One region of the Phyllobacterium ifriqiyense genome, then DNA from elsewhere that is predicted to be linked to it. Evidence: predicted binding sites of a transcription regulator. Region 1 holds the regulator's gene; the other holds the start of a gene.
The links. The regulator LexA, encoded in region 1, represses DNA repair genes until DNA is damaged. The targets are predictions, from matches to a motif close to TGTTCNNNNTGTGTTCNG.
Positions count from the first base shown of each region.

Region 2: the regulator LexA is predicted to act here: its motif matches at 4,213-4,230, upstream of QFZ34_RS20505 (ImuA family protein).

Region 1 is NZ_JAUSZT010000003.1:2,742,550-2,750,479, forward strand. It holds gene QFZ34_RS21080 (ABC transporter substrate-binding protein) at 1-1,124, opposite strand, end outside; gene QFZ34_RS21085 (substrate-binding domain-containing protein) at 1,409-2,431, shown strand; gene lexA (transcriptional repressor LexA) at 2,584-3,300, shown strand; gene QFZ34_RS21095 (ComEC/Rec2 family competence protein) at 3,408-5,849, opposite strand; gene gltX (glutamate--tRNA ligase) at 5,961-7,388, shown strand; gene gltA (citrate synthase) at 7,534-7,930, shown strand, end outside.
Region 2 is NZ_JAUSZT010000003.1:2,629,580-2,637,509, forward strand. It holds gene QFZ34_RS20495 (error-prone DNA polymerase) at 1-1,959, opposite strand, end outside; gene QFZ34_RS20500 (Y-family DNA polymerase) at 1,956-3,509, opposite strand; gene QFZ34_RS20505 (ImuA family protein) at 3,412-4,197, opposite strand; gene QFZ34_RS20510 (hypothetical protein) at 4,439-5,335, shown strand; gene QFZ34_RS20515 (alpha/beta fold hydrolase) at 5,350-6,207, opposite strand; gene QFZ34_RS20520 (class I SAM-dependent methyltransferase) at 6,374-7,144, shown strand; tRNA gene QFZ34_RS20525 (tRNA-Lys) at 7,163-7,238, opposite strand; gene QFZ34_RS20530 (cytochrome c biogenesis CcdA family protein) at 7,485-7,930, shown strand, end outside.

The sequences.
Region 1 (7,930 bases):
GGAGCAGACGGTCGTGGAACCGCCGTTTCAAAAACCGGCTTCCACAATGGGATCAAAGGCTGCGCTGCAGCGATGTCCTTGTCATCGTAGAGCGATTTAATGGTCGGCAAATGAGAAATATTGATTGCCATTTCCTTTTGCTGCTTTTCATCTGCCAGGAACAAAGCAAGCTTTATGGCCTCATCCGGTGATTTGGAATATTTTGAAACAGCCACATTCCAACCGCCCAGCGTTGCGGCAGATTTCTCGCCCTCTTTTCCCACGGGCAGCGGCGCAACATCGAACTTACCTTTGACGGCGCTGTCAGCGCCTTGGCTCAATGAATAAGCGTAAGGCCAATTCCTCATGAAGACGGAATTGCCTGTCTGCCAGACCCCGCGGGACTCTTCTTCCTTATAGGCCAGCGCACCCTTTGGCGATATGGTGTCTATCCAACCTTTGGCACGATCAATCGCAGCAACCGCCTCCGGATTATTGACCGAGATCGTACCGTCAGCCTCAACAATCTGGCCGCCGCCGGATGATTTTATCCATTCCAATGCATTACAGGTTAAACCCTCATAGGCATTTCCCTGAAACACAAATCCGAACATTCCCTTGTTTCCGGCTTGGCGCTCGCCATCCTGCACTTCCTTGGCGGTCGCAGCCATTTCATCCCATGTCTTGGGGACCGGCTTCTTGTACTTTTCGAGCAGATCCTTGCGATAATAAAGTGCTGGCGCATCTGTGTATAATGGCAGGGCAACCAATTTGCCGTCCACTGTCTGGCTTTCAATGATCGACGGGAAATGCTGGTCGACCACGCCTTTTGCCGCTTCGGTCAAATCGAGAAATTGCTCTGATAGCTGAGGCGCCCAAACCACATCGGTCTTATAGACATCGATATCCGAGTTTCCGGCTGCAAGCCAAAGGCGATACTGACCGAAATTGTCAGAACTGCTTGATGGCATCGCCACAATGGAAACCTTGTTGCCCGTTTCTTTTTCAAAGCGGTCAAGCTGCTTGCGCAACTCGGCATTTTCATTGCCGGTCGAGCTGTAAACAATAGAAAGATTGGCTGCATAGGCACCTGAAGACAACAGCGCTGTAAGCAGGATGCCCGCCAAAACTGAACTCTTTTTCATAAATCCTCCCAGAAATATTTAATGGATCAACCCATGCCGGACGGCACTCAATCCCCAATTGACGATCCTCCTCAAGCACATCAGATAGTGAAATTAACCTATCCAAAGCGCTTTGGATAAAAGGTGTCAAAACGCAAAACGAATGTCAATAAATAGTTTATGAACGCCATTAATCAGGCAAATAAAATTGTGCAGATCATTTAAAGCGCTTTGAAGTATGATTATATTACGAAGGCAAAGACATCTAACGACGCAGATAGGAATACAGTTTTGGACCGTCCGGCATGAAGCTGAAAGAACTCGCTGAAAAGCTCAACCTCTCCCAGACGACCGTTAGCCGCGCGCTGAACGGTTATCCGGAAGTGAATGAGGCTACGCGCGAGCGCGTCAATAAAGCGGCATTGAAATTTGGCTATAGCGCAAATGCAAATGCCCGACGTCTAGCCATGGGCCGTGTCGGTGCTATCGGTCTGGTTATCCCCGCAGATTCCAGCCAGCGATTTGGGCCTCATACCGCGGAATTTCTTGCCGGTTTGGCGGAGCGCCTTTCCCGGGACGAGATTGATTTTCTGCTCAGTCCCATTGTCGATAATGACGAGATTTCGGTTTATAAGCGCCTGATTTCGAGCAAACGGGTTGATGCGATCATCGTCTCCGGGCCTGTTTTGGTCGATGAGCGCGTATCCATGCTGATCGATGCAAACTTTCCCTTTGTTCTGCATGGCCGTACGAACATAGACAGGCCCCATGCCTGGCTGGATATCGACAATCAGGGCGCATTCTATCAGGCCGCAAGCCACCTCCTCGACCTTGGACATCGGCATATAGCCATGATTGACGGGTTAAGAGGGTTTACGTTCTCTGAGCATCGCGAGCTTGGATATCGCCAAGCGCTAAGCGAACGCGGCGTCGAAATCGACCCGCGCTTCATCGTACACGACTACTTCTCTGATGAAATCGGCTTTCGTGAAACGCAACGGCTGCTTTCATGCACTCCGCAACCGACAGCAATCATTGCAGGATCAATGATGACCGCTTTGGGTGTGTCACGTGCAGTTCGCAACAAGGGTTATCAGTTGGGCAAACAAGTATCGCTCATCACCCATGACGATGTCTTTCCATATCTCAATGCCAGCAACATGGTTCCATCCATGACCACCACGCGATCATCAATGCGCTCCGCCGCCACGAGAATCGCTGAAATGCTCGTGCGCGTCCTTGATGGCGAACCCGTGGACAATATTCATGAATTATGGCCCGTAGAACTCACAGTGCGCCAGTCGAGCGGTCCTCCGATAAGCGGATAGGCCCATATTTTGCGTCATTCCATCTGATTTTCAGAGTAATTGGGCATATAGGGCTGGTTTATACCAGATATTAATCCTTGTGGAACACAACTGGAACATATAGTGTTTGTTCTGGTTTTGTTTTTCCGATTCCACACTTAAGGATCGCCCCTATGCTGACGCGCAAACAACATGAACTTCTGCTCTTCATACATGAACGGTTGAAGGAAACGGGCATTCCCCCTTCTTTTGATGAAATGAAGGATGCACTTGATCTCGCATCCAAATCCGGCATTCATCGCCTGATTACCGCACTGGAGGAGCGAGGATTTATTCGTCGGCTAGCAAATAGGGCACGGGCGCTGGAAGTGCTTCGCCTGCCCGACTCGATTGCGCCGGGTCTGAACGCGCAACGCAAATTTTCTCCGAGCGTTATTGAAGGCAGTTTGGGACGAAATGTTGCGCCGCCTCGCCCGCAAGCAAGCACTGCCGATATTGTTGCTGCCAACATGATCAGCATTCCTGTTATGGGACGTATCGCTGCCGGTGTGCCGATCGCTGCAATTCAAAACCAGACTCACATGCTCAATCTCCCGCCCGATATGATCGGCAGCGGTGAGCATTATGCGCTTGAGGTCAAAGGTGACTCCATGATCGAAGCGGGTATTTTTGATGGCGACACTGTTGTTATCAAGCGCGGAGATACCGCGAGCCCCGGTGAAATCGTTGTGGCACTCGTGGATGATGAAGAAGCAACCTTGAAGCGTTTTCGCCGAAAAGGTGCATCCATTGCTCTCGAAGCAGCAAACCCCGCCTATGAAACCCGCATCTTTGGACCGGACCGCGTTCAGGTACAGGGCAAGCTGGTCGGTCTGATACGCAGATATTGATGGCGTTTATACTTCGCTGGACGGTGTGCTTTTGTTCGTAGGCTCCATTCGAACAGCCACAGAATAGCAGCTAGCGAAAAATGTTTGGGACTACCATAAACGCCGAACTACATTTTATTGCTTGTATCCGGTGGTTTCTTGGATAGTTGCCGCTCTTCAAGATTGCGCGCGGCGCGGGAATAGATGCGGTAATTATTCCAAGGGCGATTGGGCGTGCCAATCGCATACTTTATATCAACCGAATTCAGGCGTTGAGAAAGCTCTTGTTTTGCCAAATCGGTGCCAACTGGTGTGGAATCGGCTTTGACAGAGTCAGATTGTGGAGCATCAAACCTGATCTCCGCAGCGCCTTTGAGCGCCAGCATTTGCGATGAAAGTAACAATTTTCCAGCATTTGGACAATTTGGAGCCTTCGCGGCAAAAGCCAAAATGATGATATCCCCTTCTAGGCATGCATCTGCCGTTCTTGTTGCATCATCGGTATAGGCAACGATTAATCCTCCTGGCTCCCGGGCAGTGCAAAGCTTATCGGCACATTCGAATTGAGCGCCGCTTGCAACATCGCCTTTCATTGCCGGCTTAATGATCTGCCCGGCCCTATACCCCAACTGCCAATTATCGAGGCTGAAGGCGCTGCCCGCTTGTTTATTGATCGCCAGATGGTCGTCGTCCGTTCTTAACGCGACCAGTTTTCCGTCTTCTGAGACCACAATCGCAGGATAGGATGCCCGTCCCGTCAAACCAATTGCCAATGCTACCAATGGCAAGGCAAGCAGGCGCAACCACGTTGAAAGAAATAGAAGAAGCAAAAGCCCTATCGCCATAAGAATAAGCGAAGTTTCGGACATCAGCCCAAGATTTCCACTTGGTGAATGCGACGCCACGGCTTTTGCTATGGCGATAACAATCTCGATGCCCCATCCCATGATTTTAAACGGAAGCCAATCGAGGTCAAAAGGCATGGCGAGCAGGCCAAGCACTGCGAAGGGCATCACGAGAATTGAGACAATTGGCAGCGCCAAGGCATTCCCGACAAGGCCAAAAGGAGCGGTATTATTGAAATGATAGGCAGCAAAGATCGAGCTGGCTCCGCCAGCGACCAGCGAGGTCATGGCAATGCCGCCAATATAGGCCGTTGCTTTCGATGGAAACAGCCATATGCCGGCCTTGGCACTTGTCTGTTTTCGTAGGCCTCGCCTCAAATGGTAGCGTGACCACCAGCTATAGAAAGCTATAAGGGCAGCAGTTGCTGAATAGGACATCTGGAAACTTGGTCCGAGAATTTCATGTGGTGAAACCGCGATTGTAATTGAGGCGGCAATTGCGAGATTACGCATCGATATCGCCGCGCGATCCACGGTCATTGCAAGCAACATAACTGCCAGCATCACAAAGCTGCGTTGTGCGGCAACATCGGCGCCTGAAAGCAGAAGATAGAATGCCGAGTCAAACAGGGCGATGACAGCCGCGAGTTTCTTGACGGGATAGCGGGCCGATGCACTTGGAAAGAATGCGAATACAGCGCGCAGCGAACCTATGCTGATTGCAGCCACCAATGCCATATGGAAGCCGGATATGGACAAAATATGTGACAAGCCGCTGCGGCGCATGGCATTGTTGGTCTCCTCGCTTATGCCGTCGCGCTGCCCTGTCACCAGCGATGTCGCAATATCGCCCGGCTCCCCTTTAATGCTTTTCAATATGCGATGGGTGAGTTGCTGGCGAATATTGCTAATTGTCAGGAATGCCGCTGCTGCTATTCCGGCCTTTGGCGCGACATTGGCTTTTTGAGGCAGGCCCAGCAAAAAGCCGTTGGCTCCAATGCCGCGATAATAATTGTTAAAGGCAAAATCGTAATTGGCTGGCCGAACCGGGCCCGATTGCGGACGCAGATGGACCAGTGCTTTGAGTCCATCGCCAATGCTCAAATCTCGCGGCAAATGACGTGCAGAAACCGCAATACGCTCCGGTCCATAACGCAATGAAGGACGTTCGGTGCCTATGACGTCAAGGATCACCCGCCATCCTCCGTTTGCATCCTTTGCCAATGCTGAAATACGCCCCGTCACCCGGGTCGTCACTTCAGACCCAAGCATAGGCGTCGCTGCTCTGTTGGTTTCCAGCTTTGCGCAAACCATGCCCGCCGTGATTGCCATGAAGCCGAGACAGACCATCCTTATCGACGGTCTGTTGTGTGCCAGCAGATAAAATCCGACAAGCAGCGTGATTCCCAGGATCATCGGGCTTAGTCTTGGCTCTCCGCTTGCGCCGAAATAAAGGATAGCTCCAGTTCCAGCGAACACCGGCAGAAACAAGAATTTCGCGCCTCGCGCAATCTCGTCGTTGATTGCCGCCGGAATTCCATGGGCAATGGCTTGCAGCTTGCCTTCGACTGACCGTTTGAATACGGCGACACGGCCATTCGAGCCAACGCCATAATGATCGATCGTTCCGGTGCCAGATGTTTTGACAAGCGGCTGCCCAAGACTTTCCGGTTGAAACCAGAAAAGTCTTTCGCTCGTTTTCTCGTCGGTTGACGGTTCGGCCATTGATCCCCATTTCTGCCAATGCCCTTGCACGACAGCACCGCTATGGTACATCAACGCCAAATCAATTCGATTGGACGTTCGACTAATAGACCGAACTGCCCTGGAGACCCTATGTCATCTTCTGTCGTTACCCGTTTCGCTCCCTCGCCCACCGGCTTTCTGCACATTGGCGGCGCTCGTACAGCCCTGTTCAACTGGCTTTACGCCAAGCATACGGGCGGTAAAATGTTATTGCGCATTGAGGACACTGATCGCGAGCGTTCGTCCGAAGCAGCTGTAACCGCCATACTTGATGGATTGAAATGGCTTGGTCTTGATTGGGATGGCGAGGTTGTCTCCCAATTTGATCGTGCTCCGCGCCATCGCGACGTAGCTGAAGAACTGGTTACCAAAGGCAAAGCCTATTATTGCTATGCATCACAGGCCGAGCTGGAGGAAATGCGTGAAAAGGCCCGTGCCGAAGGCCGCCCGCCCCGCTATGATGGCCGTTGGCGCGACCGCGATCCGAAGGAAGCCCCTGCTGGCGTGAAGCCCGTCATTCGTATCAAAGCACCCCAAGAGGGTGAAACCTTGGTGCGCGATCAGGTGCAAGGCGATGTGCGCTTTCCCAATAAAGACCTTGATGATTTCATTATCCTTCGCTCGGATGGCAACCCGACCTATATGCATGCGGTCGTCGTCGACGATCACGATATGGGCGTCACGCACATTATCCGTGGCGATGATCATTTGACCAATGCGGCACGGCAAACTGTTATTTATAACGCAATGGACTGGGCCGTGCCTGTCATGGGCCATATCCCGCTCATCCATGGCGCAGACGGTGCAAAACTCTCCAAGCGCCACGGTGCGCTCGGCGTTGAAGCCTATCGCGCCATGGGATATTTGCCAGCAGCTCTGCGGAACTATCTCGTACGGTTAGGCTGGAGCCACGGCGATGACGAGATCATGTCCGATGCGCAAATGATCGAATGGTTCGAAATATCCGACATTAATCGCGGCGCATCACGCTTTGATTTCCAGAAACTCGAGGCGATTAACGGTCACTATATGCGAATTTCCAGCGATGCCGATCTGGTAAAGGCCATGATCGACGTTTTGCCGGAGATCGAAGGTGGGGCTGACATAATTTCCCGCTTGAATGATACAACCAGGGCACAGCTTCTCGCCGCCATGCCCGGCTTGAAAGAGCGCGCCAAGACACTTGTGGAACTTGCCGACAGTGCCAAATATCTGTTTGCTGAACGACCGCTCCCGCTTGACGAAAAAGCCTCCACCCTGCTCAATGAGGAAGGTTTGACCGTCCTTCGAGGCGTATTGCCCGATTTGGCTGCAGTTGGTGATTGGACCGCCGAAGCTCTTGATGCGGCTGTTCGTGTTCATGCTGAAAAAACCGGCCTGAAACTCGGAAAGATCGCTCAACCACTACGTGCCGCACTGACGGGAAAGGCAACGTCTCCGGGAGTTTTTGACGTATTGGCTGTGCTGGGCCGGGATGAATCACTCGGTCGGATAGAGGATCAGTTAAAAGCGCAATAGTGAGGCGCTTTTCATCGAATTTTGCATTGCAACATTATGCCTTTCGGGTACGGTGCACTGCCTGCAAAAATCACGGAAATAACCTCATTTGAGGAAGGTGCTTTTGCGCTGGTTCAGCGCAAGTCAAAGCAAGAAAGGAACGGCAATGTCTGAGAACAGCGTAAACATCGATCTCAATGGTCACGCATTCGCTTTACCCATAAAAAAGGGGACCATCGGACCGGATGTCGTAGACATTGGGACTCTATACAAGAACACTGGCGCATTCACGTATGATCCGGGCTTCACCTCGACAGCGTCTTGCGAGTCGCAAATTACCTATATTGATGGCGACGAGGGTGTATTGCTTCATCGCGGCTATCCAATTGAACAACTCGCCGAACATGGCGATTTTCTGGAAGCTTGCTATTTGCTGCTTTACGGCGAACTGCCGACAAAGAGCCAGAAGGCTGATTTTGATTTTCGCGTGACGCGCCACACCATGGTGCACGAGCAAATGTCGCGCTTTTTCAGCGGCTTCCGCCGCGATGCGCATCCAATGG
Region 2 (7,930 bases), 110 kb from region 1:
AACCTCTTTCAATTCGTCTTTATGTCCGTGATCAGGCGAGGGTGAAGGATAAACAACAGAATCAGGATTGTTGCGCCGCTTCAAATAGGGATGAACCATATCCCCCTGAATGGGTCCCGGTCTTACTATGGCGACTTCAATAACCAGATCGTAAAATTTCCTCGGACGAAGGCGCGGCAGCATATTCATCTGTGCACGGCTTTCCACTTGGAAGACCCCAAGGGAATCTGCCTTGCAGAGCATGTCGTAGACGTCGTCATCATCCAATGGGATGTCCGCAAGTCCATAGCGTTTACCACCGTGTAGATGAATGAGATCAAAGGCCTTGCGGATACAAGTGAGCATGCCAAGCGAAAGAACATCGACTTTCATGATATTGAGTTCGTCAATATCATCCTTGTTCCATTCGATGAAAGTACGGTCTTTCATGGCGGCGGGCCCTATCGGAACGGTCAAATCAAGACGTTCCTGCGTGAGGACGAAACCACCAACATGTTGGGAAAGATGACGTGGGAAACCAAGCAGTTCCTTGGCAAGCCTTATGGTGCGGCGGATCATGACATTATCAGGATCAAGTCCAGCCTGCTTTATTTCCTGCTTTTCAACGACCGATCCCCAACTACCCCAAACCATATTGGCCAAAGCGGCAGTGACATCTTCTGTCAGGCCCAGTGCTTTCCCAACATCACGGATTGCACTGCGCGGCCGATAACTGATGACGGTTGCAATAATAGCAGCATGGTCGCGCCCATATCGCTCGAAAATCCATTGCATGACTTCTTCGCGGCGCTCATGCTCGAAATCCACATCAATATCGGGCGGTTCTTTACGTTCTTTCGAAAGAAACCGGTCAAAAAGCAGGTTGCTCGTGGCAGGATCAACGGCCGTAATGCCCAGACAATAACAGACAGCAGAATTGGCCGAGGAACCGCGCCCCTGACAAAGGATATTTTTTGAACGGGCATAGGTAACAATGTCATAAACGGTCAGGAAGTAGGGAGCGTATTCCAACTCCCCGATCAGGGTCAGTTCTTTTTCCAGGATCGTAGACACATTTTTGGGAATGCCATCCGGATAGCGTTTATTGGCGCCGATCCATGTTTCATCGATCAGATGTTGCTGGGGTGTTTTGCCGGGTGGAACAGGTTCATCAGGATATTGATAGCGTAAATCATCAAGAGAAAAACTGATCGGCTTCACAAAGCGCTGCGTCTCTTCAAGTGCTTCCGGAAAAAACCGAAAGAGATACTGCATGTCGGTTGGCGATTTCAGATGTCGCTCTGCATTCTTTTCCAGTTTGCGGCCAGCTGTCTCTATCGTAACATGCTCACGGATACAGGTCAGCACATCCTGAAGTGGCCGCCGGGCAGGAGTGTGATAAAGCACATCATTAACTGCCAAAAATGGAATGTTTGCATCGGCTGCAATTCGAACCAGTTTTTCACCGTGACGCCTGTCGGCTCCCTTGCGCGGCATCACCAGACCAAGCCAAACGCAATCCGGCGCTGCAAAAGCCAGTTTTTTTAGGAAGTCCGTGAAGCTTTCGTCGGGATTTTCGGGAGGCATTACAGCTATCTGAAAATTGTCTGCCTTGAACAGAAAGTCTTCGAAAAGCAGATGGCATTCCCCTTTGGTCTTGGCACGGTGCTTTCCCACACTCAAAATCTGGCAGAGATGACCGTAAGCAGGGCGATCTCGCGGATAAACAACAAGGTCAGGCGTGCCGTCAGTGAAACTTAGCCGACAACCAATATAGAGGTCTATTGAAAGACCCTGTTCTTTTTTAATTTCTTTTCTGGCGCTATGGGCTCGCACCACGCCAGCAAGTGTATTGCAATCGGCAATACCAATGCCTTTAAGCCCCAGAAGAGCTGCAGCCAGAACCAGTTCCTGGGGTTGCGACGCCCCCTTGAGGAAGGAAAAATTGCTGGTGACGGCAAGCTCAGTATAATCCATCAGGCAAAAATCCCATGCAAATACCATCGGGGGGTGGGATCGCCTCGCTCATACAGACCTTCGCGGAATACCCAAAAACGCTTTCCCTGATTGTCTTCAACCCGGTAATAGTCGCGTGTGAGAGCACCCGCATGCTCGCGCCACCATTCTGGTGCAATACGCTCGGGTCCTTCAGCTAAAACAATCGTGTGCTGTACGCGGCGCCACGTAAAGCGCGCCGGTGCACCGTCAGGAACTCCCGATGTCGTTTCAATGCGTTCGGGTGGATTAAACAGTCTGATTGGTCTTTCGGGAGGATTTCCAGGGTAATGTTCTGGTGACCACTGAACTGATTGATCCGATCTATTCCCGGCTGCAGCTTCAAGCATGACAGCACGTTCAGGAATGTGCGTATCAACAGCAACAGGTCGCAACACACGCGAACTGCCCAATCTTATAGAAAGTCTATCGATGAGCGCATCAAATGCTTCTGTCTCTTGCCGCGTATTGTCGAGACTTTTCTGCAGCGCATGTGTTTGTTCTGTTCGAATAGCAGAGAGCCGAACAATATCAAAGCCATAGCCTGCATCCAGAGGTTCTGCCAAGCTTGATAGCCTCTCCTTGAGCAATCGCAGTAATGTTTTTGTCTCTACAAGCGGCCTTCCGGATTCAATACGAATCCGTCTCACATTTCCATCAACACGAAAAAAGCTCGCTTCGATTTCACGCGCACCTTGAACACGGGTTTGCAATTGCCTGAAAAGTTCATCGCCAAGGGATTGAAGTAAAAGCTCGACGGAATCCATAACAACCAAAGGTTCGGTCATGCGTCGCTCAACCATACAGACAGGCACAATACGGCGCGGAGAAATTGGCTGGTCTTGCCTGCCAAAAAGACTGTCCAGGCGATTGATCAGCTCTTTTCCGAAACGGGCAGCAAGGGCAGCACGGGGCAGAACCTCGACTTCGCCAACATGCAGCAGACCTGCGCGCTTCAGACCAGCAAGATGTGCTGCTTCTATCTCAAGACAGGCAAGGTGCAGTTTATATAGTCTCTTTTCTTCATCATCGCCGATGACACCGCCGGATGAATAGCGTGCAAAGGCACGGGCAGAGGCTGCATTGCTTGCGATGGCTGATTTTACTGCCACGCCCTGTTGATTGAGACGATTGTGAATATCCTTGAGCATAGTGTGCTCATCCCCAAAAAGATGAACACAGCCTGTAATATCGAGGATAAGACCATCCGGATCGTCAAAAGCGACCAGAGGCGTGTATCGATCACACCAATCTGCCAGACGCTCCAAAAATGCGGAATCCTGACGAGGTGAGGCAAATGCGATATCCAGCTTTTCAAACTGCGCACGTGCATCAGCCAAAGTCATGCTTTTGTATAGACCTGCTTTTGCAGCTCTCTGATCAACCGCTACCAGCCGTAAAGTATTGGCAATCTTGTCAACAACAATGAGATACTGATCAGAACGGTCGCGCTGCGAATTTTCGCGTTTGAGACGATCCGTAGGAAGATGTGGAAACCACAGAGCCAAAAACCGGCTCGATCCGTTGGAAAACATGATTTTCACTCTCCCATTGTAATAGCCATTGGCCTGTGTTGCCCTGCCTGTTGCGAATGAGTTGGACATGAAAAACAGGGTTGCCCGGCGCGTTTGCACCAGGGGATTGTGAGGTTGCAGCACGAATTAACCACCGTGTGACGGCAGCATTTTCACCCGGAACAGCTCCCAGCCTCAGGAGAAAGGCGGGCACTTCGGCCTGTTGTGCGCTAAGCAGTAATTTTCGCGAGGCAGTCAGATCCAGACATTTGGGATGGCCCCACGGCGCAATAATAACTGCTCCCATACCGCGAATGCCAAGGCTGTCTGCTGCAGCCTTTAAAACATTATGAGGCGAGGAGCACCGAACGAAAATCACCCGCTTCGGGTCGAGACCCAAATAATGCAGGCCGGGAGCATAGGGAAAGCCATGTTCATTGCCTGTAAAATCCTCTTCAATCCAAAGAATGGGGCTTAGGTTGGCTGATGCGCGCAAGGCGAGGGCAATAACAAAACCTGTTGTGGCTCCTGCGTCCCCACTTTCCTTCGCAAAAATCTCATGCAGAGCGCCTCGCTGAAGGCCACCCCGAAATATGCTGTCTACAGTCCGGCAGCCAAGATCAAAGGCAGAGCCAGACGCACCTTGCGTGCCTTGCTCATTTAGAGACGCAATATCGCGTCTTAACGCCGTTAGATCGACGATCGCCACTATAGAACCCCTGTTTGTTCATGATATGTTCCATTATCAAATTTAAGGTATCCAGTGTCAAGCGCTTCCCGACGCGAATGGTTAGAATCAGATCATCACTTCCAGATTTCAGAGTCATCCAGCCTTTCGCTGTTGAGACTCATGGGAAGGATTTCTGATCTGGTTCTGAAGCCCTTCTTCACGATAATGGTTGTGTTATAGATTGAGGTGAAACTACGCTCAAAGTCATAGAAATGATCGCATGTCTGCCAAATCCACTGCTCCCATACCTAAATCGGAAAAGAGACATTCACTATTATTTCGCTGGATGTTGAGGCGGAATGCTCGGCAGGCGTTAAAGCTGCCACAGGTCAGAGCCCGAGAAACAGAGCTGTTTCGTAAAAGTATAAAGGGAAATTTGCCAAATTCAGGTAATGTTCTCCTGGCAGCATGCGATGATCGCTATTTCTACAATTTCGCTCTGGGGCTGATCAAATCCATCGAACGTCTAGGTCAGGCTGAGGCATTCCATCTTCTGCTTCTTCAACCTTCCGGCAAGGTCATCGAGGAAGCGGCTACCCTTTCCAAGACTCTCAAGCACGTGAGGCTGACCTATTCTATTGATCCATGCGCACTGGCAGAGGGGCTGCCACGCCGTGAAATCTATTATACCGCCGCACGCTTCCTGCTAGCGCCTTTAATTCTGGAAGCTGGTGTCGAACGCCTTCTTATGATTGATGTCGACGCCGTGATGAATCGGTCTCCCTGGCCAATAATTCCATCTGATTTCGACCATCAAAGCGGAGCATTCATATTTAGAAGGAATGAAAAACATCCGTGGCGCAAAATTCTTGCATCTGCCGTTCTTTTAAATAATTCGCCAGGTTCAATGCGATTGGCAAATGCAATTGCCGTTTCGATAGCAGTTAGCTTGGGGAAGAAACCCAAATATCATATCGACCAGATTCTACCGTTTTACGTCTGCGACTTTGCAAGCAAAACGATTCAGAATTTTTCCACTGTGGATATTCCCCCCAAACTCATGGGATATGATTACGAGCCGGAAGCCGCTTTCTGGACAGTCAAGGGTCATCAGGCGCTTGATACTTTTATAAGCGAAAGAGACAGGCTTCTTGGCCCAACGGAACAAGAAAACTAAGTCCGCCTGAAAAGTTAGGCGCGGCAGTTAAGCCCTGTGTGAGTGCCGATAGCGCGAATAATGTCATCCCAATCCTCAAGGTGAATTTCATGGCCGCCACCTGGAACACGGAGAAGTTCTGCACCTGGAACGCTTTGTGCCAGCAATTCGCCGTGCTCGATCGGAAAAATCGGGTCCGCTGTGCCGTGGACAACGAGAAGAGGTTTAGCTAATTCGTCGCGCTTGTTGTCCCAGCTGTCACCACCTTTCAACATGAAATGATTGGTAGCGCTGGCGAAGTTTTTAGCACGCTTCACATCATGCTCCACGAGTTTACGGGCCTGCATCTCATTATAGGGATGCCGTGTACCTGCAATCATCTGCGTATCTTTAACAATAAAATCTATGACCTGAGCGCTATCGGTCCAATCAACACTCTCGCCTGTCGCTGCGTGCTCCATATAGGCACTACTCGTCTGCGGAAGGTTGGAGGTATCAACGCCGATGGGCGTGGTTGAGATCAAAGTCAGCGTTTTTACGCGTTCAGGATGGGCGAAAGTGGCCATTTGCGCGATCATACCACCCAGCGACATACCGACCAGATGTGCGGTTTTGATATTGTAGGCGTCGAGCACGCGAAATGCATCCTGAGCCATGTCGTCCATTGTATAATCAGGGTTTCCCGGCTCATAAGCGGTCGAAAGGCCGGTATCCCGATTATCATAACGAATGACGTAGCGTTTTTGGGCGGCGAGTTGCTTGCAAAACCCCTCCGGCCACCACAACATGGAAGCCATGGCGCCCATGATAAGCAGAACAGGCTCATGGGTTGGATCTCCAAAAGCCTGCGTGGCGATCTCAACATTGTCAGCAATGATGATCCGTTCATTCATTTCGTCATCCCCCTGCACAGCATCTGAGGTGTCAATGCCTCGAGCCTCGTCTCAAACGAACAGCAACTACATTGGTTGTGAACTTACATAACTGATCCTCTAATGCAACCAGTCTTGCTAAAGAAGCAACCGCCGGCAATGACAGCAAAAACCAGGAGAGGTTCAAATGTTGGATCGTGCAGATTTCTATGACGCAGAATTAAAACGTCACACCAAACACTTGATTGCCGCTGCCAGCGTTGGAGTGAGTGACCATGTGCTTGATGTGGGTTGCGGGGCAGGGCAAACCACGCGCGATGCCGCCAGCCTTGCTGTCAATGGCAAGGCGATTGGTGTGGATACGTCAAGCGATATGCTGGAAGTTGCCAGGCAACGGGCAAATGATTCTGGGCTCAAAAATGTTTCATTTGAGCAGGGCGACGCCCAAAGCCACGTATTTCCCCAAGCCAGATTCGATCTTTGCATCAGCCGGTTTGGCGCTATGTTCTTCTCTGATCCGACTGCCGCGTTTGCAAATATTGCCAGCGCCATGCGTCCCGATGCGCGACTGGCATGGATGGTATGGCAGAACCAGGATAAAAATGAATGGTCTGGCGCCATTCGGCGAACCGTAGCTCCGACCACGATGGCCTCACCGGAAACCCGGAAGGCGTTTTCCCTTGGTGAACCTGCTACCGCCAAAGAGCTTCTCAATACCGCAGGGTTTGTATCCGTCGATTTTATCGACGTGCGGGAACCGGTATTCTACGGAGCATCTGTCGACAGCGCGTTTGACGCTCTCATGGAAATCTTCTCTATAAAGGATATGCTTGCTCAAACGAATGAAGCACCCGAACCTGCCTTGCAACGGCTGCGCAACCTGCTTGAGGCTCATATGACCACTGACGGGGTGCTCTTTGACTCCCGCGCCTGGATAATTACCGCTCGAAGAGAATAGGATATTTTGCGGGAATGATGGTGAGCGCGCGGGGGTTCGAACCCCGGACCTACTGATTAAAAGTCAGTTGCTCTACCGGCTGAGCTACGCGCTCCCTTGAAAGCCATAAACTGGCCTCGGGAAGTGCGGCGGAACATAGGTGCGAGATGGCAATCGGTCAACAGCTATTGTGCATAGTTTCTGTGATAAAAAGCGTTGTTTTTACAGCTTTCTTCAAATTTCCCCGGCAGAGCTACCCCGTAATGCGGTATTTGATCAGAGGAATGGCGAAAAGGTGATTGGAAATCCGAACAGATTCGGCTTAATCCGGCGCAACCTGAATGACCATGAAGGAGCGCATATGGCGCTGGATGTTTCCTATCTGACTGCCGCCGGGGCCGGGGCGCTCTCATTTCTTTCACCTTGTGTGCTGCCTCTCGTGCCGCCGTACCTGTGCTACATGGCAGGGGTGACTGTAGAAGACTTCCGAGCTGATGCTTCCACCGCCAAAATTTCACCGGTCAGGCGCGCGCTCCTTTTATCGTCCTTTTGCTTCGTCTTGGGATTCACCACAGTTTTTGTTCTACTGGGTGCAGGCGCATCGACAATTGGGGCATTCCTGCGCATGTGGCAGCAGGAAATAGCCATCCTGGCCGGAATCATCATCATCATTATGGGATTGAACTTCCTCGGTGTGTTCAGATTAGCTTTTCTATCCCGCGAGGCACGCTTTCAAAGCAAAGGAGCACCGGCCAATCCCTTTGCAGCCTATATTATGGGATTGGCATTCGCATTTGGCTGGACCCC